DNA from 3 places in the Ensifer sp. SSB1 genome. Region 1 is predicted to be linked to each of the others. Evidence: predicted binding sites of a transcription regulator. Region 1 holds the regulator's gene; each other region holds the start of a gene.
The links. Region 1 encodes PhoB, which activates phosphate uptake and scavenging genes when phosphate is short. Its sites were predicted from a motif close to TGTCATNNANCTGTCAT; they were not measured.
Positions count from the first base shown of each region.

Region 1 (10,603 bases):
TTGCGAGACAAAACCAAACTCCGGGAATTGACGCAAGCGCACCCTAGCAGTATTGAAGCTTTATCCCGTGGTGATTTGGCCGGTCGGCTTGCAGCCACGTTAAACAAGTAGCTAAAAAGGCCGGGTGTCAAAACCGGCCCGTTTACGCGGCCGGTTTTTTTGTTTTTGAAGGTGATCGTCCCATGAGCAAGAACTGGCGCCCGGCAACCCAACTCGTCCACGGCGGAACCACCCGCTCCCAGCATGGCGAAACGTCCGAGGCAATCTTCCTCACCCAGGGCTTTGTCTACGAGACGTCGGAAGCTGCGGAAGCCCGTTTCAAGGGCGAGACCGAAGGCTTTATCTACGCCCGCTACGGCAGCCCCACCAACGACATGTTCGAAAAGCGCATGTGCATGCTGGAAGGCGCTGAAGACGCGCGCGCCACGGCATCGGGCATGGCCGCCGTCACCGCCGCCATCCTCTGCCAGCTGAGGGCCGGCGATCACATCGTCGCTGCCCGCGCCCTCTTCGGTTCCTGCCGCTGGGTGGTCGAGACGCTGGCACCGAAATACGGCATCGAATGCACGCTGGTCGACGGTCGTGATCTCAAGAACTGGGAAAAGGCGATCCAGAAGAACACCAAGGTCTTCTTCCTAGAAAGCCCGACGAACCCGACCCTCGAAGTCATCGACATCGCCGGCGTCGCGAAGCTCGCCAACCAGATCGGCGCCAAGGTCGTCGTCGACAACGTCTTTGCAACGCCGCTGTTCCAGAAGCCGCTGGAACTCGGCGCCCATATCGTCGTCTATTCCGCGACCAAGCACATCGACGGCCAGGGCCGGTGCCTGGGCGGCGTCGTGCTTTCCGACAAGGAATGGATCAACGAGAACCTGCACGACTACTTCCGTCACACCGGCCCGGCTATGTCGCCGTTCAATGCCTGGACCCTGCTGAAGGGCATCGAGACCCTACCGCTGCGCGTGCGCCAGCAGACGGAAACGGCCCGCCGGATCGCGGACTTCCTGGCGGAACAGCCGCAGGTCGCCAAGGTCATCTATCCCGGCCGCAAGGATCACCCGCAGACCGACATCATCGCCAAGCAGATGACCGGCGGCTCCACGCTCGTCGCGTTTGAACTGAAGGGCGGCAAGGATGCAGCCTTCGCGCTGCAGAACGCGCTCGAGATCGTGCGCATCTCCAACAATCTCGGCGACAGCAAGAGCCTGATCACTCATCCGGCGACGACGACGCACAAGAACCTGACGGACGAGGCCCGCGAAGAACTCGGCATTTCGGCCGGCACGGTGCGCTTCTCGGCCGGCATCGAGGACAGCGAGGACGTGGTGGAGGATTTCGCCCGCGCGCTCAGGGCTGTCAAAGCCTGAGGCAACGAAAGATACGGCCGCCGCGACAGGACGGCGGCCGTCGATCCCCCGCGGCGCTCATGCTGCTGCAGCGCTGCCATCCCAGGTGGCGTCACCTGCGGGATCGAGAGGGCCCAAACAGCCGATCGGGATTCTCGCAAGCCATTGCCCAGGAATGGGTATGCACAATCTTGCCGTTATTCTTGACGAAACCATCTTGCTGTAGAATACCCTGAAAGACCTGAAGCAAGGTGTTGCCCATGTATCGCGCTTTGACCCGCGACATAGAAGTTACGGTGGAGCCGTACTATCTCGAAGAGCAGTCGGATCCCGATGACGGCCGCTATGTCTGGGGCTATCGCATCGTCATCTCGAACCATTCGGACGCAGCCGTCCGGTTGATGACCCGCTACTGGCATATCACCGATGAGAATGGACAGGTCGACGAGGTCAGCGGCCCCGGCGTGATCGGCGAACAGCCGCTGCTCAATCCCGGCGACACCTATGAATATTCGTCGGGCTGCCCGCTGGATACGCCGTCGGGCGTGATGTTCGGCCACTACAGCATGGAAGCGGAAGGCGGAGAGACCTTCAACGTGGCCATTCCCGCCTTCTCGCTCGATTCACCCGGGCTCGTGCGCACCCTGAACTAATTCCAGGATTAAGTGTGAGGCGCTTGTCCGTCCGGAATTGCGCCCCTCAAATAGCGACCCCGGCCAAATGACCGGAGGCGCCCGCTACTGCGGACGCACTTCGCTTGCTTCGAAACGGTAGGTGGTGGAGCAGAACTCGCAAGTCACCTTCACAACACCATCCTCGAGGGTGCTTTCGAGATCGTCCGCTTCCAGATTGGCGAGCACGGAACGAAGCTTCTCGCGCGAGCAGCTGCAACGGTCAAAGACCGCCTGCGGCTCATAGACGCGAACGCCGCGTTCGTGGAACAGCCGGTAGAGCAGCCGTTCGGTTCCGACCATCGGGTCCGTCAGCTCGTCGGCATCGATCGTTTCGACCATCACCTTGGCTTCCGCCCAGAGATCGTCATCCTCGAAGACGTTTTCGCCATCATCGCCGTCGCCGCCGGACAGGTCGGGCTGGCGCATGCGCTCAGGCGCTTCCGGCAGGAACTGGGCGACCATGCCGCCGGCACGCCAACGGTGGCGCGGCTTGCCGTTTTCGTCACGGTCGAGCAGTTCAGCAACACCGAGCCGGACCTTCGTCGGAATCTGCTCCGACTGGCGGAAATAAACGCCGGCGATTTCTTCCAGCGTGGCGCCGTCCAGCGCGACGATGCCCTGGTAGCGCTGAGTGTGAGCGCCCTGGTCTATGGTAAAGGCGAGCACGCCCTTTCCGAGCAGCTCATGCGAGCGGGTGCGACCATCCTTCTCGGCAACGGCCAGCGCGTCGGCATCATAGCGGGCATAGGCACGCACACGGTCGGGCGTCGAGAAATCCGCAACCACCAGATCGACTGGACCGTCGCCTTTTGTCTGGACGATCAGCTTGCCTTCAAACTTCAGCGACGTGCCGAGCAGAACCGTGAGAACGACGGTCTCGGCAACAAGCCGCGCGACCGGCAGCGGATAATTGTGGCGCTCCAAAATAGCGTCGAGCATCGGGCCGAGCTGTACGGCACGGCCACGCACATCGAGGCCTTCCACCTGGAAAGGCACGACGTGATCGTCACCGGCGAAGTCGAACTCACCAAGCCCTGGCGTCATGTCAGTCATGTCTTGCTCCTTGCATCAGCCAACTGCGTTGCGCCAGGGACATTCCTATCCCTCGGCGCAACGTGCCCGCTGTCTCAATTGATCCCGCGATGAACGGATTGTCCACCGGGCATGTGCCGTTCGCCATTGCGCCGCACACCACCCATGGCAGTCAGCGCTTCACTGTTGCCAGGAGCGCCCCGCTTGCCGCCTAGATCGTGTCGAGCAGCCGCAATGTCAATAGCCGCCCACGCGCCTAGCAAAGCGCTGCCCCATCGGCCGGCCGCGCAGCGCTCATCCCTGCGAGCCGCTTAGACGAGGCCCATGCACCAGGCGATGATCGACTTCTGCGCATGCAGACGGTTTTCGGCCTCATCGAAGACCACAGACTGCGGGCCATCGATCACCTCGTCGGTTACCTCTTCGCCGCGGTGCGCCGGAAGGCAGTGCATGAACAGCGCATCGGAGGCCGCACGCTTCATCAGCTCCTCGTTGACCTGATAGGGCTGGAAGACGTTGTGACCGCGGGCGCGGTGTTCCTGGTTCATCGACACCCAGGTGTCGGTAACGACGCAGTTGGCATTGGCGACAGCCTGCTCGGCATCATGACACAGCAGGATCTCGCCGCCGTTGTTACGAGCCCAGTTCAGGATCTTGTCCTGCGGCTCGGAACCGAGCGGCACAGCCATGTTCATGCGATAGCCGAAACGGGCGGAGCCTTCGATCAGCGAGTGCAGCACATTGTTGCCGTCACCGGTCCAGGCGATCGTCTTGCCCTTCACCGATCCGCGATGCTCTTCGAAGGTCATGATATCGGCCATGATCTGGCAAGGATGCGTATCGTCGGTCAGGCCGTTGATAACAGGCACTGTCGCATGCTCGGCGAGCTCCAGAAGACGACGATGGTCGGTGGTGCGGATCATGATCGCGTCGACATAGCGCGACAGGACCTTGGCGGTGTCGCCGATCGTCTCGGCGCGGCCGAGCTGCATTTCGGTGCCCGAAAGAAACAGGGTCTCGCCGCCCAGCTGGCGCATGCCAACGTCAAAGGAGACGCGTGTACGGGTCGACGGCTTTTCGAAGATCATCGCCAGCATCTTGCCGGCGAGCGGCTTCTCGGCGGTTCCTGCCTTGGTCGCCGCCTTTCGGACGCGGGCATCGTCAATGATCGTCCGGAGATCGGCGGCCGTCATGGCCGAAAGATCGAGAAAATGTCTGGTGCCTGCCATCGTACTCGGTTCCTGTCTGAAAAATCGATCCCTGGTGCGCCACGCATTCCGCGTGAACGCACGAAGATCATTCTAACACCCTGTGTCGGCGTCGGTCCTATCCGTTAAGCGGCAGCGTTGCCGCCGGCCTTGCGCACTGCCTCGGCAGCGCGCTCGATGCGTGCGAGACCCTCGCGCGCTTCCTCCGCCGTCACCGTCAGCGGCGGCAGCAGGCGCAATACGTTGTCGCCGGCCGGTACGGCCAGGAGCTTCTCGGCGCGGATTTCCTTCAGGAGATCGGCCGAGGGACCCTTCACCTTGATGCCCAGCATCAGGCCATCGCCGCGGATGTCCTCAATGACATCCGGGAAGCGGTCCTTCAGCGAGGCAAGGCCCTGGCGGAACACGAGCGCGACATCCCGCACATGGCCGAGGAAACCGTCCGCGAGGATGACGTCGAGCACGGCGTTGCCGACGGCCATGGCCAACGGGTTGCCGCCATAGGTGGAGCCATGCGTGCCAGCCACCATGCCGGCAGCCGCTTCTTCCGTCGCAAGGCAAGCGCCGAGCGGGAAACCGCCGCCGATGCCCTTGGCCACGGCCATGATATCCGGGCGGATACCCGACCATTCATGGGCGAACAGCTTGCCGGTACGGCCGACGCCGGTCTGAACCTCGTCAAGGATCAGGAGCAGGCCGAACTCGTCGCAGAGCGCGCGCAATTCCTGCATGAACTCCTTGGTCGCCGGACGGATGCCGCCCTCGCCCTGGATCGGTTCGATCAGGATCGCAGCGGTCTCCTCGGTGATCGCATTCTTGACGGCTGCGATGTCACCAAACGGAACCTGGTAGAACCCCGGCGCCTTCGGCCCGAAACCTTCGATGTATTTCTGTTGGCCGCCGGCGGCGATCGTCGCGATCGTGCGGCCGTGGAAGGCACCCTCGAAGGTGATGACGTGAAACTTCTCGGGCTGCCCCTTGGCGAAGTGATAGCGCCGCGCCGTCTTGATCGCGCATTCCAGCGCTTCCGCACCGGAATTGGTGAAGAAGACCCGATCGGCAAAGGTGACGGCCGCCAGGCGACGCCCAAGGCTTTCCTGGCCAGGAACCTCGTACAGGTTGGAAAGGTGCCAGACCTTCTCGGCCTGCGCCTTCAGTGCCTCGACGAGGTGCGGATGCGCATGACCAAGCGAGTTCACGGCAACGCCGGCAGCGAAGTCGAGGTAGCGCGAGCCATCTTCGGCAATCAGCCAGACGCCCTCTCCTCGCTCGAAACGCAACGGCGCGCGCATGTAGGTGTCATAAAGCGGCGTGGTTGCAGTCATGCGAGGCTCTCCTTACTCCAGTCGACATCGATCCCGCGGCTTCGTGCGGCCCGATAAAAACCAAAAATGCCGCCTTGCGGCGGCGCAGGCACTATTCCCATTTCGCACTGCAATGTCAACAAAACCAAGCCTTGCAGCGCGATGACAAGGCCCGTTTCCCTGCGGCGAAAAAATCAGTCGGAAGGGCTTGCAAAAATGCAACGCTGATCGAGCAAGTTGGGGAAAACTACGAATTCGATTCGGCTCGATTCCCCGGACTCTTGCCACGGAGTCCGACGGTCAGTACGTTAACATTCAATTACTAGACGCATGCGGCGGACCTAGTCACCAAAAGAGTTATCGCGTTTGCAACCTCGGGGTTCAGCCGGGGTGCGGTGAGGGATTCTGCCATCCCCAACGCTGAGAACGGAGAGTGCAGAGATGAACTGGACTGACGAGCGGGTGGAGAAACTGAAGAAGCTTTGGTCCGAGGGCCTGAGCGCTAGCCAGATCGCGGCACAGCTCGGCGGTGTCAGCCGTAACGCTGTCATCGGCAAGGTTCATCGCCTGAGCCTCCCGGGACGCGCCAAGGCTGGCGGCAGCACCACCGCTGCGGCCCGTCCGAAGCGGCCGACCTCGGCCCCGCGCGCACCGAACTACGCCGCGCGCGTTGCGACCCGCACCGTTGCCCGTCCGTCCGGCGCCACGGTTCTCAAGGAAGAGATCGAAGTCGATCTCGTGGCCGAGCAGGATTTCAGCATCAGCACCGACGTGGTCGTGCCGATGTCGCGCCGCCTCGAGCTGACCCAGCTCACCGAGCGCACCTGCAAGTGGCCGATCGGCGACCCGCTGAAGGAAGAGTTTCACTTCTGCGGCAATGACTCGCCGGAGTCGTCGCCCTATTGCAGCTTCCATGCACGGCTTGCTTACCAGCCCTCGGCCGAGCGTCGACGGATGCGCTAAGGCGCCGCGCGGGAACAAAAGGAAAAGGGGCCGATCGGCCCCTTTTTTATTGGCTTCAATTTGCCATTCTCAGCTTTCGAGCGAGTATCCGGCGCCGCGGACCGTGCGAATGACGTCGGGCATGGTCGAGAAGTTCAACGCCTTGCGCAGGCGGCCGACATGGACGTCGACGGTACGCTCATCGACATAGATGTCATGGCCCCAGACGCCGTCCAGGAGCTGCGAGCGCGAGAAGACGCGGCCCGGAGAGGACATCAGGAACTCCAGCAGGCGGAACTCCGTCGGCCCCAGGCGAACTTCGCGGCTACGGCGATGAACGCGATGGGTTTCCCGGTCGAGCTCGATATCGCCGCAGCGCAGCAACGTCGAGAGCACTTCAGGCTTCGCCCGGCGCAGCATCGCCTTGACGCGAGCCATCAGCTCCGGCGTCGAGAACGGCTTGACCACATAGTCGTCTGCCCCGGTCGCCAGACCACGAACGCGCTCGCTCTCTTCGCCGCGCGCCGTCAGCATGATGATCGGCAGTCGCTCCGTTTCCGGGCGTTGGCGCAGCCGACGGCACAGCTCGATGCCGGAGACGCCAGGCAGCATCCAGTCGAGGATGAGGAGATCGGGCAGACGTTCCTGAAGCCGGATCTCTGCCTCGTCACCCCTGAGGATCGTATCGACGTCGAAGCCTTCCGCTTCCAGATTGTAACGCAGCAGGACGCTCAGCGCCTCTTCGTCCTCGACCACGGCGATTTTTGGCAACATCAGGTAACCACTCCTTACCGTGAGCGCCGTGCGGGTCCAGTGGACCGACCGGCGCTCAGACACTCTAAATCTGGAGCACAACCGCCGTTTTCAAAGGCGGTGCGAAAGCCGCGTGCTTCAGATACAGGAATTCGGGGCCGCGACCGAAGCCGCGACCGGATGATATTCATGGGGCATGCATTGCGAACGCGCGTTCGGCGCTAGAAGGGATGGGGAAGTGTATATGTAACTCCCCTCGCATCCCGCTCTAACCTAGTCGTTGACCGAGCCCAACGTCGACGTGTTGTCATCCTTCGGACGCTCGCCTTCCGGCTGGGCACCCGTAGCCATGTAGTAGATCGTCTCGGCGATGTTGGTCGCGTGGTCACCGATACGCTCGATGTTCTTGGCGCAGAACAGAAGATGTGTGCAGGGCGTGATGTTGCGCGGATCTTCCATCATGTAGGTCAGCAATTCGCGGAACAGCGAGGTGTAGATCGCATCGATCTCCTCGTCGCGCTCACGGATGCTGTTGGCCTTTTCCGGCGAGCGCGAGGCATACACGTCGAGCACTTCCTTGAGCTGCACCAGCGCGAGCTCGGCGAGGTGCTCGAGACCGCGGGCGAGCTTGCGCGGGATGCCGGAACCGGCAACCGCGATCACGCGCTTGGCGGTGTTCTTGCCGAGGTCGCCGACACGCTCCAGATCGGAGGCGATGCGGATCGACCCCATGATCTCGCGAAGGTCGGCGGCGACCGGCTGGCGCTTGGCGATCGTGACGATCGCCTTCTCGCCGATCTGGCGCTCGGCATCGTCGAGGACGGTGTCGTCCGAGATCACCTTCTGCGCGAGAGCCAGGTCGGAATTGACCAGGGCGCGAACGGATTCGGCGACCATCTGCTCTGCGAGACCGCCCATCTCCGAGATGCGGCGCGTCAGGTACTTCAGTTCTTCGTCATAGGCGGACATGATATGCATGGACATGATCGTCGATCCTTACAGGCGCTTTCCAGTTACTGTTGCAGCCTTATGCGGCCTCAGCCGAAGCGGCCCATGATGTAATCCTGGGTGCGCTGGTCATCCGGATTGGTGAACATCTTGTCGGTGTCGTTCTCCTCGACGAGATTGCCGAGGTGGAACATGGCGGTGCGCTGCGAAACGCGGGCGGCCTGCTGCATCGAGTGGGTCACGATGACGATCGTGAAGTTCGTGCGCAGTTCGTGAATGAGTTCTTCGACCTTGGCGGTCGCGATCGGGTCAAGCGCCGAGCAGGGCTCGTCCATCAGGATGACTTCGGGGCTGACGGCGACGGCACGGGCGATGCAGAGGCGCTGCTGCTGACCACCGGAAAGCCCGGTGCCGGGCTCCTGCAGGCGGTCCTTGACCTCGTTCCACAGACCGGCCTTCTGCAGGCTAGTCTCGACGATCTCGTCGAAATCCGCCTTGGTGCGGGCAAGTCCATGGATACGCGGACCGTAGGCCACGTTGTCGTAGATCGACTTCGGGAACGGGTTCGGCTTCTGGAAGACCATGCCGACGCGAGCGCGCAGTTCAACGACGTCGATGGTCGGATCGTAGATGTCGTCCTCATCGAGCGTGATCCTGCCGGTGACGCGGCAGTTCTCGATGGTGTCGTTCATGCGGTTCAGCGTGCGCAGGAAGGTCGACTTGCCGCAACCGGACGGGCCGATCAGCGCCGTCACCGTGTTTTCCCGGATGTTGAGGTTGACGTCGAAAAGCGCGCGCTTCTCGCCGTAATAGACCGACACATCCTTGCCGATCATCTTGTAGGGCACAGTGTTCATTTTCTGATCCAAGGCCTTCTCGACGGCTGCTTCTGACATGATGTTCATAGTAATTACCTCACTACCAACGGCGCTCAAAGCGACGTCGCAACAGAATGGCGCCAAGGTTCATGACGACGAGGAAGATGAGAAGGATGATGATCGCGCCAGAGGTGCGCTCGACGAAGGCGCGTTCCGCCTCGTTGGCCCACATGTAGATCTGCACCGGCAGCGCGGTCGACGGTTCCATCGGCGAACCGGGGAAATCGACCACGAAGGCGACCATGCCGATCAGGAGCAGCGGCGCGGTTTCGCCAAGCGCATGGGCGAGACCGATGATGGTGCCGGTCAGAATGCCCGGCATTGCCAGCGGCAGCACGTGGTGGAAGATGGTCTGCATCTTCGAGGCACCGAGGCCGAGTGCCGCCGAGCGGATCGACGGGGGAACCGCCTTCAAGGCCGCGCGGGTGGCGATGATGATCGTCGGCAGGGTCATCAGCGTCAGCACGAAACCGCCGACGACAGCTGCCGAGCGCGGCATGCCGGCAAAGTTGATGAAGACGGCGAGGCCCAGCAGACCGTAGACGATCGACGGAACTGCCGCGAGGTTGTTGATGTTAACCTCGATCAGGTCGGTAAGCCGGTTCTTCGGCGCGAACTCTTCGAGATAGATCGAGGCGGCGACGCCGATCGGCAGCGACAGCACGAGCACGATCAGCATCATGTAGAACGAGCCGAGGGCAGCAACGCCGACGCCTGCCGCTTCAGGACGGCTGGAGGCGCCGAAGGTGAAGATGCCGGTGTTGAAGCTCTTCTTCAGGATGCCGGCGCTTGCAAGCTCGTTCATCCAGGTGACCTGCTGGTCCTTGACCTTGCGCTTGCTCTCGTCGACCTTGAGGTCGATCTGACCCTTGTTGGCGGAGTCGATATTGGCTTCAGCCAGGAGCGTGACCGGAACGGTCTTGCCGATGATGGATGGATCAGCCACGACCATATCGCGCAGCAGCGTACGGGAGCTCGCAGAGACCATGTCGGTCGCCTGCTTGACGAGCGGACGCTTGGTCGCGTCGATGCCGAGCTGCTTGACGAGCGCGTCGCGCACCAGCAGCGGATAGTTGGCAGTCATCAGAACCTTGCTGTCGGTCGTGCGTTCGCCGTTGGGGTCGATGACCTTTTCCGTGAACTCGATCGGCAGCGTGATCGTCGTCTGCTGGAACGCGGTGTAGCCGTTGGAAATGACGGTCCACAGCAGCAGCGCCAGGAAAAAGAGGCCGGTGCTGATTGCGGCGATGCCGTAGGCACGGAACCGGCGTTCGGCGGCATAGCGACGCTTGATGCCGATATCGCGCTTTGCCGAGGCGGGACGGGCGGAGATCCGGACGGTCGGGGAAGCGATGTCGGTCATTCGTACTGTTCCCGGTATTTGCGCACGATGTAGAGCGCGTAAATGTTGAGGCCGAGCGTGATGACGAAGAGCGTGATGCCCAGCGCGAAGGCCACCAGCGTCTGCGGCGAGGTGAACTCGAGGTCGCCTGTCAGCTGGTTGACGATCTTCACGGT
Region 1 covers NZ_JAEPRP010000005.1:19,376-29,978, reverse strand. Annotated here, with positions in the region: SAM riboswitch at 58-136, shown strand; gene I8N66_RS02040 (O-succinylhomoserine sulfhydrylase) at 183-1,367, shown strand; gene apaG (Co2+/Mg2+ efflux protein ApaG) at 1,607-1,999, shown strand; gene I8N66_RS02030 (Hsp33 family molecular chaperone) at 2,084-3,073, opposite strand; gene argF (ornithine carbamoyltransferase) at 3,364-4,281, opposite strand; gene I8N66_RS02020 (aspartate aminotransferase family protein) at 4,386-5,585, opposite strand; gene I8N66_RS02015 (GcrA family cell cycle regulator) at 6,006-6,527, shown strand; gene phoB (phosphate regulon transcriptional regulator PhoB) at 6,597-7,280, opposite strand; gene phoU (phosphate signaling complex protein PhoU) at 7,533-8,246, opposite strand; gene pstB (phosphate ABC transporter ATP-binding protein PstB) at 8,297-9,112, opposite strand; gene pstA (phosphate ABC transporter permease PstA) at 9,126-10,448, opposite strand; gene pstC (phosphate ABC transporter permease subunit PstC) at 10,445-10,603, opposite strand, start outside.

Region 2 (10,603 bases), on a different contig from region 1:
GGTCAGATCCGACGGTCCCTTGATTGCAAAAAGCTTGTCGTCCAGCGGCAGCCTTTCGGTGCTGGCCGGCTGTCCCCGGTTCGCCGCGAAGTCGCGCAACCCCAGCGTGACCATCCGCGCCGGAAGCCCGGTTCGCTCCCGGACTGTTTCGTAGGCAAGCTCGTGCAGCGTTACGAGATTGGCGCCCGCCTTTTCACCCGTGAGTTCTTCGAGCATTGCCAGCATGTTGGCGTAGGCAACGAAGGTTTCCTCCAGCGCGTGTCTGGCCTCCTCGTCTGGCGCGAGATCGTAGCGCAAGATCGACGTGTGGTTGCTCTGAGCCATGCTCAATTACATAAAGCACCGCTTTCGTGCTTTCAAGGATCTGCTCAGGTTTAAGTTGCAATTCTCTTCTGCTGAACGCGCGCAACGGTCGCGGCGCCGGCAATGCGGGTTGCAGCGGCGGAGAAATGGGGCGTCGACAGCGGACGATTGACTGGTGGGTTTTATTCCGCCGCGTTGTTGCGCAGCCAGGTTTCCAGCGCGGCAATCACCGAGAGCCGCAGGCTCGCGCCCTTCGACAGGGCGCGGGTGAGGGACAGGTCGTCGCCGGCAAATCCCATCTCGGCCATGATGTCGTTCGCCCGCATCCGGCGGCGGTTCATGATCGTGCGGATTTCGGCGATCGTTTCGGGAAGCAGGTAGCGACCGCTGGCAATCGCCGGGGGCGCTGCAAGCGGTGGATCGATTTGAGCGCGCGGAGCAAGCCCGTCAGCGGCGCCGTTGCTGCTCAGCCAATTGAGGAACGTTTCACGCTCGGCCGGGCTTGCCTTGGTCCAGGAATTCTTGAGCTTGTCGAGGCGCGTGCGCTCGTCCTTGAGCCCTGCCACGATAAGCGCCTTGCGCAGCGACGGGATGCGCCCGGCGATGAGATCCGCGTAGATATCAGGGAAATCGAGCTTCAGGCGCTGCACGTCCGCGGTTTCGTCGCTCTTGGTTTTCTTCGACATGCTCATTCCCGCGCCGTTCGTTCGCGACATGCTCTAGCGTGCTCGGCCGCCCGGCGCGAGCGAAATAGGTCGCTATCCTCTATCCTTTGTCGGCCGACGTCGTTAGGGAACGCAGGGAGAGTAACGCGACGTTGCGTGCAGAATGCCCTTTGCCGGACATCATGCATCCAGCTTTACGCAAGTCCCTTCGCCTATCGTCACCTCAATGGCCGGGATGTGACACGGCGAATAAAGGACAATGATATGTCAAACGATATCGAGCATTACCGCGATCCATCCGATTCGATGGTTGCCTGCTATCTCGCGAACAATGACGGCGACGAACTGACCGACGTGCTGGTCGCTGCCCTTGAAGATGCCTTCCGCATCCTGAGCGACGAGATCTCCGGCGAAACGATGCATTGAAGCAGGGCGCGTCTCCCCGGCGGGCTACCCCTCCGGGCTGATCCACCATCGGTTGCGAATCGGCGAGGAAACATCCTGTCTTCGCCCGGTTCTAGCCGGCGACATCGACCTTTCCGAGAGAGTTCGGGATGCGCGTCGCCAGCACAAGGGGCGAGGCGCATGATGACAATTTCGATCTGGCATTGGGCAGTGATTTTGCTGGTCATCGATGTGCCCGTATGGCTGATCCTTCGCGCCCTGAAGCGTTGACGCTATGCGCCCGTAGGCGGGCGCGCGGCGGCAGAGGACAGGGCTTCGCGGATCCTGATTGGACGGCACGATCGTCGCTCCGGCACCCTTGTCCGTAACGACTGCCGCCCCGGCCTGCTTACAGGCCGACGGGCGGTGGCATGACCACCGGCTGCTGCTCAGTTTTCCTGCAGCAACGCTTCGGCCGAAAGAGCGACGGATAGGACGGTCGCATCGGTTCCGTTTCTCCCCACCAGCATCAGTCCAGCCGGACGCGCGAGGCCCGGCATCGGCAGGGTGATGGCGGTCAGATCGAACTGGTTGGCGACCTGGCAGTTGCGCAGCAGCAGACTTTCCACGCGGTCGTATTCTTTGGCGTCGTTGTCGACGCTGGCAATCGACACGGCGGCAATCGGCGTCGTCGGCAGTGCGATGAGGTCATAGGGCGAAAGCCGCTCGTCCATGGCGAGGGTGAGCGCATGCCGGGTTTGCAGTAGGGCCGAGATCGCTGCGTCGGCCACCAAGATCCGGCGGCGAAGCGAGACCTTGACCCTGTCGTCGACGGGGGCGGTCTCGTCGCCCAGCCAGTCCGCGTGGACGCGGCTTGCCTCCAGGCCCGCAATCGAGCCGATGCGTGTCGCTTCGCCGAGTTTTTCGATCAAGTCGTCGATGGTACAGTCGAAGATCTCAGCCCCCGCTTTCTCCAACCGGTCGAGGCTTGCCGCGAAGGCATCGGCGACTTCGGGGGAGAGGTCTTCAAACAACCTGCCGCGGGGGATGCCGATCCGTAGGCCTGCGATCGAACGGCCGACGGGCGGTTTTGGTTGCTCGCCGGCCATCACGGCGTCAGCTGCAACGCAGTCGGCAACGGTCCGGGCGAGCGGTCCGAGCGAATCCAGAACCGGCGAGAGCGGAAAGGCGCCATCGAGCGGGATGCGGTTCGCCGTCGGCTTAAAGCCGACGATGCCGTTCAGCGCCGCAGGGATGCGGATGGAGCCGCCGGTGTCGGAGCCGATGGCGATGTCGCAGGTGCCTTCGGCCGCCGAGACACCGGCGCCAGAGGACGAGCCACCGGGGATCAGGCTTTCGTCGGCGGCGTTGCCGGGCACGGGGTAGTGCGGATTGAGGCCGACCGCCGTGAAGGCGAACTCTGTCATATGCGTTTTGCCGATGATCACGGCGCCGGCAGCACGCAGCCGCTGGACAACGAGCGCGTCTTCTTGGGCCGGCGGCGCGCCGCGGCGAATGATGGAGCCGGCAAGCGTCGGTTCGCCGGCGACATCCAGCAGGTCCTTGATCGAAACGATCTTGCCGTCGAGCGGCCCAAGGCTGTCCCCCGCCTGCCGGCGACGGTCGGCTGCGTCGGCCTCGCGGTGCGCGCTCTCTTCATAGAGGCGGACGAAAGCCTTTTCCTCGTGCCGGCGATCGTTGAGCCAGCTCAGGATCTGTTCCAGGCGGTCGCGGACGGAGACGTTGGCGGCGTGGGGCACGATGATCACCTGTCGAATAGGGGCCGCCATCGGCGTCCGGGGCGGGGTCGTTGCCTAGGTTCACCGAGGTCAACGACGGTCACCTTGATAGCAGCATTGGTGGCGATTGCCATCGTGCCATTGTCGCCGCGGCCGGCGCCGACCTTCACCGAACTGTCGCCAAACCGTTCAAATAGTTTCATGCCCCTGTTACGTCGCTGACATCGGGGTGACCAAAGGTCCGGCTCGCGCGGTCGCGCTGCCGAATCGGAGGTCTGTTTGGCCGATATTCTCAAGACGCTTTCAAGGCGTTCTTTCCTCTTTTCCGCCGGTGCCGCGGGCTTCGTGGCCTCATCGGGCCTTGCGACCCCCTTCTATGCGCGCGGCTACGGCCGGCCAGAATTCATTCACGGCGTACAATCGGGCGATGTCGATACCTCTTCCGGGATGATCTGGACGCGGGTGGATCGGCCGTCGAAGGTTTCGGTCGAGTATTCGACCACGGAGAGCTTCTCCAATTCCTTTCGTCTTGCCGATCTCACGGCGACGCCGCAAACCGATTGTGCGGTCAAGTGCTCGCTCGATGGGCTGCTGCCGGATCAGGACATCTTCTACCGCTTCACCGCCACCGATCTCTACGATGTCAACCGCGTCTCCGAGCCGGTGGTCGGCCGGTTTCCCACGGCCCCCTTGCGCAAGCGCTCGGTCCGTTTCGTCTGGTCCGGCGACACCGCCGGCCAGGGCTGGGGCATCGACGATGTCGGCATGAAGACCTATTCGACGATGCGGCTGCACGAGCCGGACTTCTTCATTCATTCCGGCGATACAATCTATGCCGACAACCCGATCCCGGATGAAATCGCATTGCGCGACGGGGGCGTCTGGAAGAACCGGGTGGTGACCCACGAGAAGCGCGACGTGGCGCGCACACTGGAAGAATATCGCGGGCAATGGAAATACAATCTGCTCGACGATCATGTCCGGCAGCTGAATGCCGTCTGCCCCACCTTCTACCAGTGGGACGATCATGAGGTCCTGAACAACTGGTCGGCCTCGACCGATCTTCGCGACGACGCGCGATACCCGGAAAAGGACGTTGCCGTCTACGCGGAGCGGGCCGCCCGGGCTTTCCATGAAATGACGCCGATCCGCACGCCGGCGACACAACCCGGCCGCATCTTCCGCAAGGTCGGCTACGGCCCGCTGCTCGATGTGTTCTTCGTCGATCTGCGCTCCTATCGCGGCGCCAACCAAAGCGAGGACGGTGGCGGCGCGCTGTTCGGCTGGCGGCAGGCGGATTGGCTGAAGCGCGAACTTGCAGCCTCGCGCGCGGTCTGGAAGGTGATCGCCTGCGACATGCCGATCGGTCTCGTCGTCTGGGACGATTACGCCAACAGGCGCGGCTCGGATGCGATCGCCAACGGCGACAATGGCGCGCCTGCCGGTCGTGAGCTGGAGTTTGCCGATCTCCTACGCTTCATCCGCGACAATGCCATCGACAATCTCGTCTGGCTGACGGCGGACGTGCATTATACTGCCGCGCACCGCTACGACCCCGCGCGTGCCGCCTTCAAGGATTTCTCGCCTTTCTGGGAGTTCGTGTCGGGGCCGCTTCACTCCGGTACCTACGGGCCGAAGGAGCTCGACATGACCTTCGGCCCCGAGGTTCGTTTCATCAAGGCGTCGGGTGGCGGCATCGACAGCAACCTGCCGCCATCGGCCGGCCTGCAGTTCTTCGGCATCGTCGATATCAACGGCCAGACACAGCAGATGACCGTGCGTCTGATGGACCGACAGGACCAGGAACTCTGGCGCGTGACGCTCGATCCGGCTGCGATTGCATGACGAATCTGGTAACAGCCGGCAGCTTTCCAAACCCTGATTTCCAGACCCCTGGCGGGTGCAAACCCATGGCCTACCGGCATTTGACCGCGACGCTCATGCGCGCGCCCCCTTTCGCAATCGCAAAAAAACCTGTATGAGCGCGACCATTGAAAAAGCGGCGTGGCCCATCGGGGCTTGCCCTGAACCTCCGAGACGAAAAATGAGCATTCGTAACATCGCGATTATCGCGCACGTTGACCATGGGAAAACGACCCTTGTTGACGAGCTCCTGAAGCAGTCGGGCTCGTTCCGCGAAAACCAGCGCGTTGCCGAACGCGTCATGGACTCCAACGACATCGAAAAAGAACGCGGCATCACCATTCTTGCCAAGGCGACGTCGGTCGAATGGAAGGGAACGCGCATCAACATCGTCGACACCCCCGGCCACGCCGACTTCGGCGGCGAAGTCGAGCGCATCCTGTCGATGGTGGACGGCGCTATCGTTCTCGTCGATGCTTCCGAAGGCCCGATGCCGCAGACGAAGTTCGTTGTCGGCAAGGCGCTGAAGGTCGGCCTGAAGCCGATCGTCGCGATCAACAAGATCGACCGCCCGGATGGCCGCCACGAGGAAGTCATCAACGAAGTTTTCGACCTCTTCGCCAACCTCGATGCCTCCGACGAGCAGCTCGACTTCCCGATCCTCTACGGTTCGGGCCGCGATGGCTGGATGAACGTTGCGCCGGAAGGTCCGAAGGACCAGGGCATGGCCCCGCTTCTCGACCTCGTGCTCAAGCATGTGCCGGAGCCGACGGTTGCCGAAGGCCCGTTCCGCATGATCGGCACGATCCTTGAAGCCAACCCCTTCCTCGGCCGCATCATCACCGGTCGCGTTCACTCGGGCTCGGTCAAGCCGAACCAGGCGGTCAAGGTCCTCGGCCAGGACGGCAAGCTGCTCGAAACCGGCCGTATCTCGAAGATCCTCGCCTTCCGCGGCATCGAGCGTCAGCCGATCGAAGAAGCGCAGGCAGGTGACATCGTTGCGATCGCCGGCCTGACCAAGGGCACCGTCGCCGACACCTTCTGCGACCCGTCGGTCACCGAAGCACTGACGGCACAGCCGATCGACCCGCCGACCGTCACCATGTCGTTCATCGTCAACGACAGCCCGCTTGCCGGCACCGAAGGCGACAAGGTCACGAGTCGTGTCATCCGCGACCGTCTGTTCAAGGAAGCTGAAGGCAACGTCGCGCTCAAGATCGAGGAATCCTCCGAGAAGGATTCGTTCTTCGTGTCCGGTCGCGGCGAATTGCAGCTCGCGGTTCTGATCGAAACCATGCGCCGCGAAGGCTTCGAACTGGCCGTGTCGCGTCCGCGCGTGGTCATGCACAAGGATGACAACGGTCAGCTGCTCGAGCCGATCGAAGAAGTGGTCATCGACGTCGACGAGGAGCATTCCGGCGTCGTCGTTCAGAAGATGTCCGAGCGCAAGGCCGAAATGGTCGAGCTGCGTCCGTCCGGCGGCAATCGCGTCCGCCTGGTGTTCTTCGCTCCGACCCGCGGCCTGATCGGCTACCAGTCGGAACTCTTGACGGATACGCGCGGCACTGCGGTCATGAACCGTCTGTTCCATGCCTACCAGCCGTACAAGGGCGAGATCGGCGGCCGCGTCAACGGCGTGCTGCTCTCCAACGATGCCGGCGAATCCGTCGCCTATGCCATGTTCAACCTGGAAGACCGCGGCCCGATGATCATCGACGCCGGCGAGAAGGTTTATGCCGGTATGATCATCGGCATCCACACCCGCGACAACGACCTCGAAGTCAACGTGTTGAAGGGCAAGAAGCTCACCAACATGCGCGCATCGGGCAAGGACGAAGCCGTCAAGCTGACGCCGCCGATCCGTATGACGCTCGAGCGGGCGCTGTCCTGGATTCAGGACGACGAACTGGTCGAAGTCACGCCGAAGTCGATCCGTCTGCGCAAGCTGCACCTGGACCCGAACGAGCGCAAGCGCTTCGAAAAGGCCCGCACCGCCGGCGCGGCCTGAGCATCCTGAAATTACCAAGCCTTAAAAAACCCCGGAGCGATCCGGGGTTTTTTGCTGTGTGTGCCACGGATGGGCGACTTGCGGATAAAGTTAAAAAGGCGTTAACCTTCCACAGGGTGCCGTTAAAGTTGCCTGTGGGTTAACGCTGGCCGGCAACCGGGCGGGATTCCTGTTCGTCCTGTGTGCGTTTAGAGTCGCGAGTCATGAAGACTGTTTCGATAGAGATTCGGCCCGGAGAGCCGCAGGAAGCGTCGGCAATTGCCGATGTGCACCGCGTTTCGTGGCTGCAGGCCTATGGCGGTCTCATCCCCCATCGTCCCCTGGTGCAGATGGTCAATCGTCGTGACGAGACATGGTGGCGCAAGGCGACCCGCGGTCCTGCGACGCTGCTCGTGGTCGATGTGGCCGGGACCATTGCAGGCTATGCAACGCTCGGCCTCAGCCGCGCCAAGGCCCTGCCGCAGGAGGGCGAGATCTACGAGATCTATCTCCGGCCAGAGTATCAGGGCATCGGTCTCGGGCGCGTCCTCTTCGGCGAGGCCAAGAGCCTGCTGAGGTCGCTCGGCTGCCGTGGCCTCGTCGTCTGGTGCCTCGAAGACAGCGAGCACGCCTACCAGTTTTTCCAGGGTGCCGGCGGCAGCGATATCGCCGAAGGCATGGAAGATTTCGGCGACAAGCACCTGAAGAAGGTCGGCTTCGCCTGGAACTGATCGCCGCCCCCTTGCGGCAACATCATTGAAATCGCAGGCCTATTCCGGAAGCTCATTGTTGGGATCGGCTGCCTTGTCACCGCGCGTGCCATGGTAGGCAGGATTGTCGACGCCGCAGCGGAAGGTCGGCGCCACCTCGTCGGCGACCTTGCGGGCAAGCGTGTTCGGATCGGGATTGGTTAGCGCATCGACATAACCGGCGACGCAGCCCTTGCCGTCATCCTTCTGCGCGACCTTGGAGACGACAAGGACCTGCCCCTGGAGTTCCGGGACGGAAGCGCCCGACGCGTCTGTGTTCTCGATGAACCAGCGCAGGATTGTCGCGACGGCCTTGCCATCCTTTGCTACCCGCCACTCCACGGTCGTGCCGGCGTGGTTGAACGGAATGAAGCTCTCGAATGCGTCGTCGCTGTAGCGTTGGTTCAGGTGACCGAACGAGACGCTCTGGCGAATGTCGGCTTCCTTGAACCGAACAGGATAGTCCGCATGACCGGCACAGGTCATCAGAGCGTACATCCCTTCCTCTTCCGCTATCGTCTTGCACTTGTCGCGGCCGATGTCGGTGTAGACGCTCTCATTGGCCAAGACAGGCCCTGCAGACAGCAAAAGCAGCGCCAGGCCTGCAACCTTTCCGATCATCGTGAACTCCATCGAACGAGAACTGGGGCCTGTGGAGGTTGCTTCGACGGCGCGAAACGACCGCTTGAATCTGCGCTACGGACGAAAGTTATGTTGCATCGCGGCATGTTTCCCTTTATCCGACGGGCAAACTTCCCAACTGACCCTGGAGTAGTCCATGCGCATCGACGCGATTTCCATCGGAAAGAATCCACCAGAAGATGTCAACGTCATCGTTGAAGTTCCCGTCGGCGGCCATCCGATCAAGTACGAGATGGACAAGGAAGCCGGCACGCTGGTTGTCGACCGCTTCCTCTACACGCCGATGACCTATCCGGGCAACTACGGCTTCGTCCCGCACACGCTCTCGGATGACGGCGACCCGATCGACGTTCTGATCTGCAACACCCGTCCGCTGGTTCCGGGTTGCGTCATCAACGTCCGCCCGATCGGCGTGATGATGATGGAAGACAACTCCGGCCAGGATGAAAAGATCATCGCCGTTCCGTCGGGTCATCTGACCCAGCGCTACGACAAGGTGCATGAATACACCGACCTGCCGGAAATCACGCTCAAGCAGATTGAGCACTTCTTCGAGCACTACAAGGATCTGGAGCCCGGCAAGTGGGTGAAGATTTTCGGCTGGAAAGACGCATCCGTCGCCCGTCAGCTGATCAAGGAAGCCGTCGAGCGCGCCAAGGGCGCTAAGTAAGCTTTACCTGCCGATCAGCTCGGCAAGACGCCTCATCAAGTCCTCCGGATCGCCATCGATCCGGAGGATTTTTTTACGCTGCGTATCGCCTGAGATGAGGGAGAGCCTGCTCTTGGCAAGCCCGAGCTTCTTCGCGAGAAAGGCAACCAGCGCCTGGTTGGCCTTGCCTTTCTCCGGAACTGCGCTGACACGCACTTTCAGATGTTCTTCTCCGTCGGCAGCCGCTTCCAGGCCATCAATGGCGTCGCGGCCGCCGTTTGGCGTCAGGCGCACCGTCAGGCGAATGTGATCGCCATGCGCGCTGAAGGCCGGATTGGCCATCGTCAGCCAAGCAGCGCCTGTGCGATCGTCGTATTCAGGAAGAGCTGGATGAAATAGAGGATCACCAGCACGACCAGGGGCGACAGGTCCACGCCGCCCATGTCGGGCAGCACGCGACGGATCGGGCGATAGAGCGGCTCCGTCAGCTGGTAGAGCGAGCGGCCGATCATGTTGATCGCCTGGTTGTTCACGTTGATGACGTTGAACGCATAGAGCCAGGAAAAGATGGCCGACGCGATGACCAGAAACCACGCGATGTTGATGATGAAGTTCAAGGTGCCGATGACAGCAAGCATGCCGGTCTCCAATTCGTTATTGACAGACATGTAGACATTGAGACCTAAACGAGCAAGTACGCCGGATTAACGGGCGCGATCATGTTTAACGTGAGAACGCGTGATATCCGACCCTGAGTAGGAGTCTCTTCCGCATGTCCGCCGTTCATGCCTCGCATCGTTTTGCCGCCTTTCGGCATGTCGGTTATCGCCGCTACTTCTTCTCGCGCTTCCTGGCTTACTTCGCGATCCAGATCATTTCGGTGGCTGTCGGCTGGCAGATCTACGATCTGACGCGTGATCCCTTCGATCTCGGCCTGATCGGTCTCTTCCAGTTTCTGCCGTCCCTCGTGCTGATCCTCGTCACCGGCGCAGCAGCGGACCGCTACAACCGGCGCATGATCATGGGCATCTGCATGGTCGTCAGCACACTCTGCGCCACAGCGCTGTTGCTGCTGACCGTATCGGGATTGTTTTCACCCTGGCCGGTCTACGCGATCCTGGTCGTCTTCGGCATCGAGCGCGCCTTTCTCGCGCCGGCGTCGCAATCGCTGGCGCCCAATCTCGTACCACCCGAAGATCTGCCCAATGCGATCGCCTGGAATTCCACGTCCTGGCAGACAGCGGTGATCGTCGGCCCGGTCGCGGGCGGCCTGATCTATGCGCTCGGCGCCGTCGTGCCCTACGCCGTCGGCGTCTGCTTCTTCCTTGCCTCCGCACTGATGGTCTTTGCCATCCCGAAGCCGGCGACGCGCACGCAGGCCTCTGGCCAGAGCTGGGACACGATCACCGCCGGCTTCCGCTACATCAAGGCCGAGAAGGTGGTTCTGGGCGCGATATCGCTCGATCTCTTCGCCGTGCTGCTCGGCGGTGCGGTTGCACTGATGCCGGTCTTTGCCCGCGACATTCTCGATCTCGGCCCCTGGGGGCTCGGCCTCCTGCGCGCGGCTCCGGGCATCGGTGCCGTCAGCATGGCCGTCTGGCTGGCGGCACACCCGATCCGGC
Region 2 covers NZ_JAEPRP010000026.1:15,331-25,933, forward strand. Annotated here, with positions in the region: gene I8N66_RS09190 (PspA/IM30 family protein) at 1-324, opposite strand, end outside; gene I8N66_RS09195 (hypothetical protein) at 486-989, opposite strand; gene I8N66_RS09200 (hypothetical protein) at 1,233-1,394, shown strand; gene I8N66_RS09205 (amidase) at 1,802-3,142, opposite strand; gene I8N66_RS09210 (alkaline phosphatase) at 3,371-4,936, shown strand; gene typA (translational GTPase TypA) at 5,136-6,962, shown strand; gene I8N66_RS09220 (GNAT family N-acetyltransferase) at 7,166-7,672, shown strand; gene I8N66_RS09225 (hypothetical protein) at 7,712-8,311, opposite strand; gene ppa (inorganic diphosphatase) at 8,469-9,002, shown strand; gene I8N66_RS09235 (DUF167 domain-containing protein) at 9,006-9,323, opposite strand; gene I8N66_RS09240 (YggT family protein) at 9,326-9,619, opposite strand; gene I8N66_RS09245 (MFS transporter) at 9,754-10,603, shown strand, end outside.
Region 2: I8N66_RS09210 (alkaline phosphatase) is a predicted target of PhoB. The motif match lies at 3,289-3,305, and genes of this name have one in related genera.

Region 3 (10,603 bases), on a different contig from region 1:
GAGGATCGTACCGTCAGGACCGACGAGATAGGATTCCGGGATTCCGTAGACGCCCCAGTCGATCGCTGCCTTGCCGCGCGGGTCTGTGCCGATCGCCGAGAACGGATTGCCGAGCTCGCCGAGGAAGCGCAGAGCGTTTTCGTTCTGGTCCTTGTAATTGATGCCGACGACGGTGAGCCGCGGGTCCTTAGACAGTTCCAGGATGAAGGGATGCTCCTGACGGCAGGGCACGCACCAGGAGGCCCAGACGTTGACGAGCGTCAGCTTGCCCTTGATCGCTGCATCCGTCAGTGCCGGCATCGGCTGGCCATCGCGGGTCGCACCCTCGAGCGCCGGTAGATCGAGCTTCGGCGCCTTGGTGCCGATCAGCGCCGACGGGATTTCGCTCACATCCTTGCCGGAATTGAGCTGGCTCCAGAAGATCGCCGCGAGCCCGGCGAAAATGATGAGCGGCAGCGCCGCCAAGACGAACCGCAAGGGGCCCGGCTTGCGCTCTTCGCTGCCCGGCGCAGGAGTGCTGGTCATCGTGTCTCTCCTGCCGCAGTTTCGGCCGAGCGCCTGCGAATGCCCGAGGCTTCGAGTTCGGCAAGTTCCCGCCGGCGGGCGCGCCCATCCAGGACGACCCAGCCGATCAGGCCGAGGACCGTCAGCGTTGCTATTCCATAGCTCGTGAAAACATAGGCGGCGTGGCTCATCATTTCGTGCGGGCTCCCCGGCCGGCGCTACGTGCCGCCAGTCGGCGCAGCGCAGTGACGCGCCGGCGCAGGATTTCGTTGCGCATGGCGGCGATGTGCAGCGTGAAGAACAGCAGCGTGAAGGCGATCGCCATCACGATCAGCGGCCACAGGAACTCCGGATCGATCGTCGGCCCGTTGAGCCGCATGACGCTCGCCGGTTGATGCAGCGTGTTCCACCATTCGACCGAGAACTTGATGATCGGGATATTGACGAAACCGACCAGCACCAGCACCGCGGAAACCTTGGAGGACCGTGCCGGGTCGTCGATCGCGCGGTTGAGCGCCATCAGCCCCAGATACATGAGGAAGAGCACGAAGACCGAAGTGAGCCGCGCGTCCCAGACCCACCAGGTGCCCCACATCGGCTTGCCCCAGAGTGAGCCGGTGACGAGCGCCAGGAAGGTGAAACAGGCGCCAATCGGCGCTGCGGCGCGCGAGGAGACGTCAGCCAGCGGATGGCGCCAGACGAGCGTGCCGAGGGCGGCCAATGCCATCACCGAGTAACACATCATCGACAGCCAGGCGGCCGGCACGTGCACATACATGATGCGCACCGTCTCGCCTTGCTGGTAGTCGCCTTCCGTCGTGAAGGAGAGCCACAGGCCGGCAACGAAGAACAGCGCGGTCAGGCCTGCAAGCCACGGCAGCAGACGGTCGGCCAGCGCCAGGAACCGTGTCGGATTGGCGAGGTCGCTAAATTTGCGGATGGCCAGGCTGTTTTCGCTCATAATGGCTCTTTAGCGCTTAAGTCCCCCTGCTGCAATTGATCCCCGTCAATCGACCGATCACGATCAGTTTGGTCCGCTCGTCGTAAACGTCATCGATCTGAAGGACTTAGCGCCGGCTGCGGCGGAAAACCGCAAACAGTTTCAGCCGCTGCGACCCGATTGCGTCAATCGGACGCGTGCCGAAGCGCTGCGGCGGCGGCAACCGGACCGATGACGGCAAAGAACAGGGTGATCGCGGTAAGGATCATCAGGGGCGGCAGGAACGGCGCCGGGTCCTCGATCGCCGCATAGACCGCGCTGACACCGAAGATCAGCACCGGGATTGCAAGCGGCAGCACGAGGATCGAAACCAGCAGCCCGCCGCGCGGCAGCGACACGGCGACGGCAGCGCCCACCGCACCGATGAAGGTGATCGCCGGCGTGCCGATCAGAAGCGTGAGCATCGTGGCGCCGATCGCAATCTCGCTCATGTTCATGAAGAGGCCGAGCAGCGGCGAAGCAATCACCAGCGGCAGACCGGTCGCCGCCCAATGGGCCGCACATTTGATGAAGACGGTGACAAGAAGCGGCGTCTCCTGCATCAGCATCAGGTCGAGCGAGCCGTCATCCCGCTCCGCCTGGAACAGGCGATCGAGACCAAGCAGCGAGGCGAGCAGAGCGCCGATCCACAGGATCGCCGGGCCGATACGTGAAAGCAGGTTCAGATCCGGGCCGACGCCGAAGGGTATGACCGCGACCACCGTCATGAAGAAGAGCACGCCGATCATCGCGCCGCCGCCGGCGCGGATCGACAGTTTCAAATCGCGGAAGAAGAGTGCGATCATGCCGGCATTCTCCCGCCCGCGACCACGGGCAGGCTTCTGCGCATCGTGCCCTTACGCATCATGCCAGAACCCTTCCGCCAAATGCTCGAAGCCCTTCATGTGCAATTCCTTCGTCTGATCGAGCCCGAGCGGCTGGTGCGTCGCTGCGATCACGATGCCGCCCTTGCCGAGATGTGCCTTGACCAGATCCGCAAACAGCCGGTCGGCGCTGACATCGAGCGCCGCTGTCGGCTCGTCGAGAATCCAGATCGGGCGATAGGCGACGAGCAGTTTCGCCATCGCCATGCGGCGCTGCTGGCCGGCGGAGAGATAGCCGAAGGGCAGATGTGCGATATCAGGCAGGCCGACGGCCTCCACGGCGTCATCGAGTGCGGCACCGTGGCCACCGGGCGAATCGCCCATGAAACGCTGCCAGAAGGAAAGATTTTCCGCGACGGTCAGTTCGCGCTTCATCGCGTTGCGGTGGCCGAGATAGTGGCTGACCTCTGCTGGACGGGCTATTTCCGGGGGGCCATTCTCAAGTTTCAGCTGCCCGCTTTCGGGGGCCAGCAACCCGGCCAGAACCCGCAGCAAGGTGGACTTGCCGGAACCGTTCGGACCCGTCACCACAAGGGCTTCGCCGGTATCAAGAGCAAAGGAAATATCGTTAAAAATCAGATCCTCGCCGCGCTTCGCACTCAAACCTTCAGCCAGCAGGCGCATGAATATTAGACTTCCCTTCGCGTGTCTTCCGCAGAGCAAAAAAAGTTCCGATTGGACCTTCGTTGCTCTGGCACGTTTTGGAGAAATTATCTATAAGGCGGCCAACACGCCAGCGGTCGGCGTGAATTTCATCCTAGCGCCGAACATGGAATGAATTTCCACGTACGGACAGCGGAAATGGCCGCACCCGCATCCCAATTCGCGCTTCACAGGCGCTCGGGCGTTCGTACGTCAGTTTTTGGCGATCAGACGGAACGGGGTATTATCCAGTGTCCAAGTCCCTAGACAGCTTCAATTGTCGCTCCACGCTCACCGTCAACGGTGTGGACTACGTCTATTACAGCCTACCCAAGGCTGAGGCGAACGGTCTCGCCGGCGTATCCAAGCTTCCCTACTCGATGAAGGTTCTGCTCGAGAACCTGCTGCGCAACGAAGATGGCCGTTCTGTCACCAAGAAGGACATCGAGAACATTGCCGCCTGGCTCAACGACAAGGGCACGGCTGAAAACGAAATCGCCTACCGTCCCGCCCGTGTGCTGATGCAGGACTTCACCGGCGTTCCCGCCGTCGTCGACCTCGCCGCGATGCGTGATGCCATGGTCTCGCTCGGCGGCGACCCGGAGAAGATCAACCCGCTGGTTCCCGTCGACCTCGTCATCGACCACTCGGTCATCGTCGACGAATTCGGCACGCCGAACGCCTTTGCCCGCAACGTCGAACTGGAATACCAGCGCAACGGCGAGCGCTACCGCTTCCTGAAGTGGGGTCAGCAGGCATTCAAGAACTTCCGCGTCGTTCCCCCCGGCACCGGCATCTGTCACCAGGTCAATCTGGAATATCTGGGCCAGACGGTCTGGACCCGTGAAGAAGACGGCGAAATCACCGCCTACCCGGACACCTGTGTCGGCACCGACAGCCACACCACCATGATCAACGGTCTCGGCGTTCTCGGCTGGGGCGTTGGCGGTATCGAGGCGGAAGCCGCGATGCTCGGCCAGCCGGTCTCGATGCTTCTGCCCGAAGTCATCGGCTTCAAGCTCACCGGCAAGCTCAAGGAAGGCGTCACCGCGACCGACCTCGTGCTGATGGTCGTGCAGATGCTGCGCAAGAAGGGCGTTGTCTCGAAGTTCGTCGAATTCTTCGGCCCGGGCCTCGACAACATGACGCTCGCCGACCGCGCCACCATCGGCAACATGGGCCCGGAATACGGCGCGACCTGCGGCTTCTTCCCGGTCGACAGCGAAACCATCAACTACCTCACCATGTCCGGCCGTGAAGAGCAACGCATCGCACTCGTCGAAGCCTACTCCAAGGCGCAGGGCATGTGGCGCGACGGCGACGGCTCCGAGCTCGTCTTCACCGACACGCTCGAACTCGACCTCGGCGACGTCGTTCCGGCCATGGCCGGTCCGAAGCGTCCGGAAGGCCGCATCGCGCTCGAAAACATCGCGTCCGGTTTCGCCACCGCACTCGAAAACGACTACAAGAAGCCCGGCCAGCTTTCGAACCGCTATGCCGTCGAAGGCACGGATTTCGACCTCGGCCATGGCGACGTCGCCATCGCTGCGATCACCTCCTGCACCAACACCTCCAACCCGTCGGTGCTGATCGCTGCCGGTCTGCTCGCCCGCAACGCGGTCGCCAAGGGCCTGAAGTCCAAGCCGTGGGTCAAGACCTCGCTTGCACCGGGATCGCAGGTCGTCGGCGAATACCTCGCCAAGTCCGGCCTGCAGAAGGACCTTGACGCGCTCGGCTTCAACCTCGTCGGCTTCGGCTGCACGACCTGCATCGGCAACTCCGGCCCTCTGCCGGGCCCGATCTCGAAGACGATCAACGACAAGGGCCTGATCGCCGCCGGCGTTCTCTCGGGCAACCGCAATTTCGAAGGCCGCATTTCGCCGGACGTCCAGGCGAACTACCTCGCTTCGCCGCCGCTCGTCGTCGCCTACGCGCTTGCAGGTTCCGTCCAGAAGGACCTGACCAACGAGCCGATCGGCGAGGACAAGGACGGCAAGCCCGTCTTCCTCAAGGACATCTGGCCGACCTCCAAGGAAATCCAGGAGTTCATCTTCAAGTACGTCACCCGCGAGCTCTACGCGACCAAGTACGCGGACGTCTTCAAGGGCGACGAAAACTGGCAGGCCGTTCAGGTTCCTCCGGGCCAGACCTATGCCTGGGACGATGGTTCGACCTATGTGCAGAACCCGCCCTACTTCGTCGGCATGGGCAAGACCGGTTCGGGCATCTCCGACATCAAGGGCGCCCGCGTCCTCGGCCTCTTCGGCGACAAGATCACGACCGACCACATCTCTCCGGCCGGCTCGATCAAGGCTGCTTCGCCGGCTGGTGCCTACCTCATCGGTCATGGCGTCGGCGTTGCCGACTTCAACCAGTACGGTACGCGCCGTGGCAACCATGAAGTGATGATGCGCGGCACGTTTGCCAACATCCGCATCCGCAACCACATGCTCGGCCCGAACGGCAAGGAAGGTGGCTACACCATCCACTATCCGTCGAAGGAAGAGATGTCGATCTACGACGCCGCCATGCAGTACAAGGAAGAGGGCGTTCCGCTCGTCATCTTCGCCGGTGTCGAATACGGCAACGGTTCGTCGCGCGACTGGGCTGCGAAGGGCACCAACCTGCTGGGCGTCAAGGCTGTCGTCGCGCAGTCCTTCGAGCGTATCCACCGCTCGAACCTCGTCGGCATGGGCGTCATCCCCTTCGTCTTCGAAGAGGGCACGACCTGGGAATCGCTGGGTCTCAAGGGCGACGAAGTCGTCACCATCGACAACCTCGCCAATGTCCAGCCGCGCGAAAAGCGTGTCGCCAAGGTCACCTATGGCGACGGCAGCGTGAAGGAAATTCCGCTGATCTGCCGCATCGATACGCTGGACGAAGTGACCTACGTCAACAACGGCGGCATCCTGCAGACCGTTCTGCGGGACCTCGCGGCCTGATCGGCGGAGGTCGTCTACGCGCCGCGCAACGCCTTTAGTCGGCTATGATTGAAGGAAGCATGCGGTAAAACATTCGAGCCGGGGCGCCGAAAAGCGCCCCGGCTCTTTCTTTGGGCGCCCAATGCCAGCGCGTCCAACACAAGGTCGTGCTCACTCGTCACCTCACTCCAACGTGACTTCCCGTTGATGCGTGGCCGGCGTATGTAAAGAACTCCCCCATAAGGAGTAGGCCGACGGCCCCAACGAAGTGACGCCATGACATCCGCAGACCGTTCTTTCATTCGTCCTCTTGCACTGGCTTTCGGGCTGTTCGCAGCCGCCGGTGCACCGGCCGGGGCGCAGGACGGACAGGTGATCAAGGGCGTCGTGGAATTGTTCACCAGCCAGGGCTGTTCCTCCTGCCCGCCAGCCGACGCCGCGCTGAAGGCACTGGTCGATGACGGCGATGTCGTGGCGCTCGCCTATCACGTCGACTACTGGAATTATCTCGGCTGGGCCGACACGCTCGCCTCCAAGGAAAATACCGAGCGGCAATACGCCTATGCCCGGATGCTTGGCCGCAACGGCGTCTATACGCCCCAGGCGATCCTCAACGGCCGTGATCATCTCAACGGCGGCAACCTCGAGGCGATCAAGACCCGACTGGAAACCATGAAGGCGGAAGGCAAGGGACTTGCCGTTCCCGTCGAGGCAAAGATCCAGGGCGAGGAGATCCAGATCAACATTGGCAGCGGCATCGGCAAGGCAAACGTCGTCGTCGTCTATTTCGACCGTGCGAAAATCGTCAAGATGGAGAAGGGCGAGAACAGCGGCAAGGAAGTCCCCTATTGGCATGCCGTGCGTGACATCCAGACGATCGGCATGTGGGACGGAACGCCGGCAAGCTTCACACTCCCCGCGACAGTCCTGACCGAACGGTCCGGCAACAGCGGCTGTGCCGTTCTCCTGCAGACGATGAAGGACAAGGAAACGCCGGGCGCGATCGTCGGCGCAACGGCCGTGCTCGCCGGCCCGCAGGGCAAGTTATAGCCCGGCGAGGCGCGCAAGGGGTGGTTCGGCCCGGCAGCATCGAGGGGCTGGGGCTGAGGGTTCGAAGTTACCGGACCGAACCGGCCATGGCTGCGTTCGGTGAACTCCCGCAGCATGACGACCTGACCGGACATACGGTGGCAACGACTCTGTCCGTCAGCGCCCGCGAGTTTTGCGGTGAATTGGGGCGGCGATTTGACTGAATTGGGGCAGACGTAAGAAATGCCCTCATCGTCCAACGGCTTCCGGCTTGCTTTTCGGCTCATGTCAGGCACACTGTTATCGTTCTGTCACAACAGAAGGCCGGATTGCCGATGACCGATGAGCCGGATTTGCCGCAAGGCGAGGCGCGCCATCAGCGCGAGACCACTTCCGAAGTGGTCGTCGATCTTCACGAATACAAGAACGCCAAGAACCCTCCCCCCATCACTTTCCATCGTCGCGAATTGGACCAGATCCTCTGGGTCTACGGTCGCATGGTCGGCGAAGGCGAATGGCGGGACTACGCCATCGATCACCTGAGGGACCGGGCGGTTTTCTCGGTGTTCAAGCGTTCGGGCGAAATGCCGCTCTACCGGATCGAGAAGAACCCGAAACTGGCGGCGAAGCAGGGTGCTTACAGCGTGCTGAACATTCACGGCACGATCCTGAAGCGCGGGCACGAGCTCGCCCAGGTGCTCAAAGTGTTCGACAAGGTTCTGAAGCTGGTGGAAACCTGAGGCCTGTTTCACACCGACGTTGCGGTGAGATGCGCGGCGATGTCTCCGGCGCAGCGGGTTGATCTGTCCCGGGACGGCTGACCACAAGCGGCGCATGTCGAGCGTCCGCCGAACGTTCGACGATCACTGATAGAGCGTGTCCGGATAGACGTCTTCCGGCGGATCGCTCGTCTGCCCCTCTCCGAGTGCAAGCTGCATGATCGCCGTATCGAGCCAGCGGCCATGCTTGAAACCGGTCGCATTCATCGTGCCCTGATATTCGAAGCCGAGGGAGCGGTGCACCGCGATCGAAGCCGGATGGGCGCCGCCGATCACCGCCACCATCTGCCGAAAGCCAAGCTCCGTGCAACGCCGGATCAGTTCGGCGAGCAACGCCTTGCCGGCTCCCTTGCCGCGCGCTTCCGGCGCCAGATAGATGGAATCCTCGACCAGGAAGCGATAGGCCGTGCGCGTGCGAAAACCGGAAGCATAGGCATAGCCGACGATCGTTCCGCCATCGTCGACGGCAACCATGTAGGGATATCCATTGCCGATGATCGTCTCGAACCGCGCCCGCATCTCCGTTTCGGAAGGCGGGTTGATCTCGTAGGTCGCGACGCCATTCAACACGGATTCGCGATAGATCGCGGTGATGACGGGAAGGTCGGCCAAGGTGGCGTCACGCAGGCTCAGGGACATAGCGGTAGACTGTAGCTCGAGGTTTCGGTGTCCTTCACTCCCACGGAGCCCGGACGCGATCAACATTTCTCCGGCAACAAAAAAGGCGGCCGAGGCCGCCTTTTCCGTCATTCGTTCCAACCTTAGTTGTTCCGGTTGCCCATGAACTGGAGCAGGAACATGAACAGGTTGATGAAGTCGAGGTAGAGCGTCAGCGCGCCCATGATCGCCTTGCGGCCGGCAACGGTGCTGTCATCGGCTTCGTAGTACATTTCCTTGATCTTCTGCGTGTCGTAGGCGGTGAGGCCAGCGAAGACCAGAACACCGATCACGGAGATCGCAAAGCCGAGGGCCGACGAAGCAAGGAAGATGTTGACGATCGACGCGATGATCAGGCCGAAGAGGCCCATGATCAGGAACGTGCCGAAGCCGGACAGGTCCTTCTTGGTCGTGTAGCCGTAAAGCGACAGAGCGCCGAACGAAGCGGCCGTTACGAAGAACGTCTGCACGATGCTCTGGCCGGTGAAGACCAGGAAGATCGACGACAGGGACAGGCCCATCAAGGCCGCGTAGATCCAGAACGTCGTCTGCGCTGCGGAGACGCTCATCGAGTTAATGCGGAAGCTCATGAAGAAGACCATCGCCAGCGGCGCCAGCATCACGACCCACTTCAGGGGCGAAGCGTAGATGAGCTGGGCGAATGCCGGATTGGAGGCGGCAAGCGCATAGGTTCCGTAAGCTGCCACGCCAGTGATCGCGAGGCCAAAAGCCATCAGGTTGTAGACCTTCAGCATGTACGCGCGAAGGCCCTCATCGATCACGGCACCCGCCTGAGCGCCGGCGGGCGACATTCGGGTTTGGTAGTTTCTCAGATCAGCCATTGTTTCCTCATTTAAGCTCCGGTGGAAGTTACGGTGTCGGGCGGCGAACGGTCTCGCTTTGGAAGGCAAGCTTCCACGCCCAGGCGCCGCTGCGGAGCTCCAGCATGCCTGTGGATAAATATGATGCCGAAACCTTTTCCGTACAAGACCCGCACCCCCTGGATTCGAACGCATCCGGCCGTTTCCGGCAAGGGCGACAGGGATTTACGGTTAACTTGACCGCCTCAGAGCTCCCGCAGCACCGGCGCCGCCTTCTGTCCGAGAATACGCCACGTGCCGGCAAGACCGATGCCGACGGTCATCACCAGTGCCCCGACAACCGTCAGGATGGCGACATCCGGCAGGAAACTTGACGGCAGCTTCATGATACGGCTGACCACGAACCAGGCGGCAACGCCACCGGCGAACAGCGCGAAAACCGCGGTTGCGAGGCCGAGAACGGCATATTCGTAGCTGAACGCCCGAATGAGCGTCGCGCGCGTCGCACCCAGCGTTTTGAGCACGACGGCGTCGTGAACACGGGCCCGGTTGCCGGCGGCAAGCGCACCGGCAAGCACCAGGACGGACGCAACGAGCGCCACCGCGGCCGCAGCCCGGATGGCGGTTGCCAACTGCCCAAGCAGGCCGTTCACGATGTCGAGAGCATCCTTCACACGCACACTGGTGATCGTCGGATAGGCGTTGGTGACGGCTTTCAGCACCGCCGCCTCTTCTTCCGGCGTCGCTGCCGGATCGATGACCGTCGCCAGCCACGCATGCGGCGCACCGGCAAAGGTGTTCGGCGAAAACACCATGACGAAGTTGATCGAAAGCGATTCCCACTCGACGTTGCGGAAATTGGCGATCTTGGCGGTGATGTTTCGGCCAAGCACGTTGACGGTCACGGTGTCGCCGATCTTCAGGCCGAGCTCGCCCGCCTCTTCTGCCGAGAACGAGACGAGCGGCTCGCCACTATAGTCGGCCGGCCACCACGTGCCTTCGGAAAGCGTCGAGTTCTCCGGCTTGTTCTTGGCATAGGTGATGCCGCGGTCACCGCGCAGCACCCATTGGCCGCCAGGCGGCACGTTGCGACTGTTCACGTCCTCGCCATTGAAAGCGACGATCCGGCCGCGCAGCATCGGTACCTCGATGACCTTGCCCTTCGGGATCGCCTGGTTCAGCACCGAGCGGAAACCTTCGATCTCGCTACCCTGGATATCGACGAAGAAGAAGTTCGGCGCTCGCTCGGCCATGCTTCCGGTGAGTTCGCGGCGCAGATTGCCGTCGATCAGCGCCAGCGTCACAAGCAGGGCGAGCCCCAGGCCGAGCGACAGCACGACCGAGGACGTCAGCGCACCGGGACGATGGATGTTGCCGATCGCCAGCC
Region 3 covers NZ_JAEPRP010000003.1:58,732-69,334, reverse strand. Annotated here, with positions in the region: gene I8N66_RS01270 (DsbE family thiol:disulfide interchange protein) at 1-525, opposite strand, end outside; gene ccmD (heme exporter protein CcmD) at 522-698, opposite strand; gene I8N66_RS01260 (heme ABC transporter permease) at 695-1,465, opposite strand; gene ccmB (heme exporter protein CcmB) at 1,630-2,289, opposite strand; gene ccmA (heme ABC exporter ATP-binding protein CcmA) at 2,341-2,991, opposite strand; gene acnA (aconitate hydratase AcnA) at 3,261-5,951, shown strand; gene I8N66_RS01240 (thioredoxin family protein) at 6,207-6,980, shown strand; gene I8N66_RS01235 (DUF2794 domain-containing protein) at 7,295-7,699, shown strand; gene I8N66_RS01230 (GNAT family N-acetyltransferase) at 7,823-8,377, opposite strand; gene I8N66_RS01225 (Bax inhibitor-1/YccA family protein) at 8,500-9,237, opposite strand; gene I8N66_RS01220 (ABC transporter permease) at 9,462-10,603, opposite strand, start outside.
Region 3: I8N66_RS01235 (DUF2794 domain-containing protein) is a predicted target of PhoB. The motif match lies at 7,258-7,274, and genes of this name have one in related genera.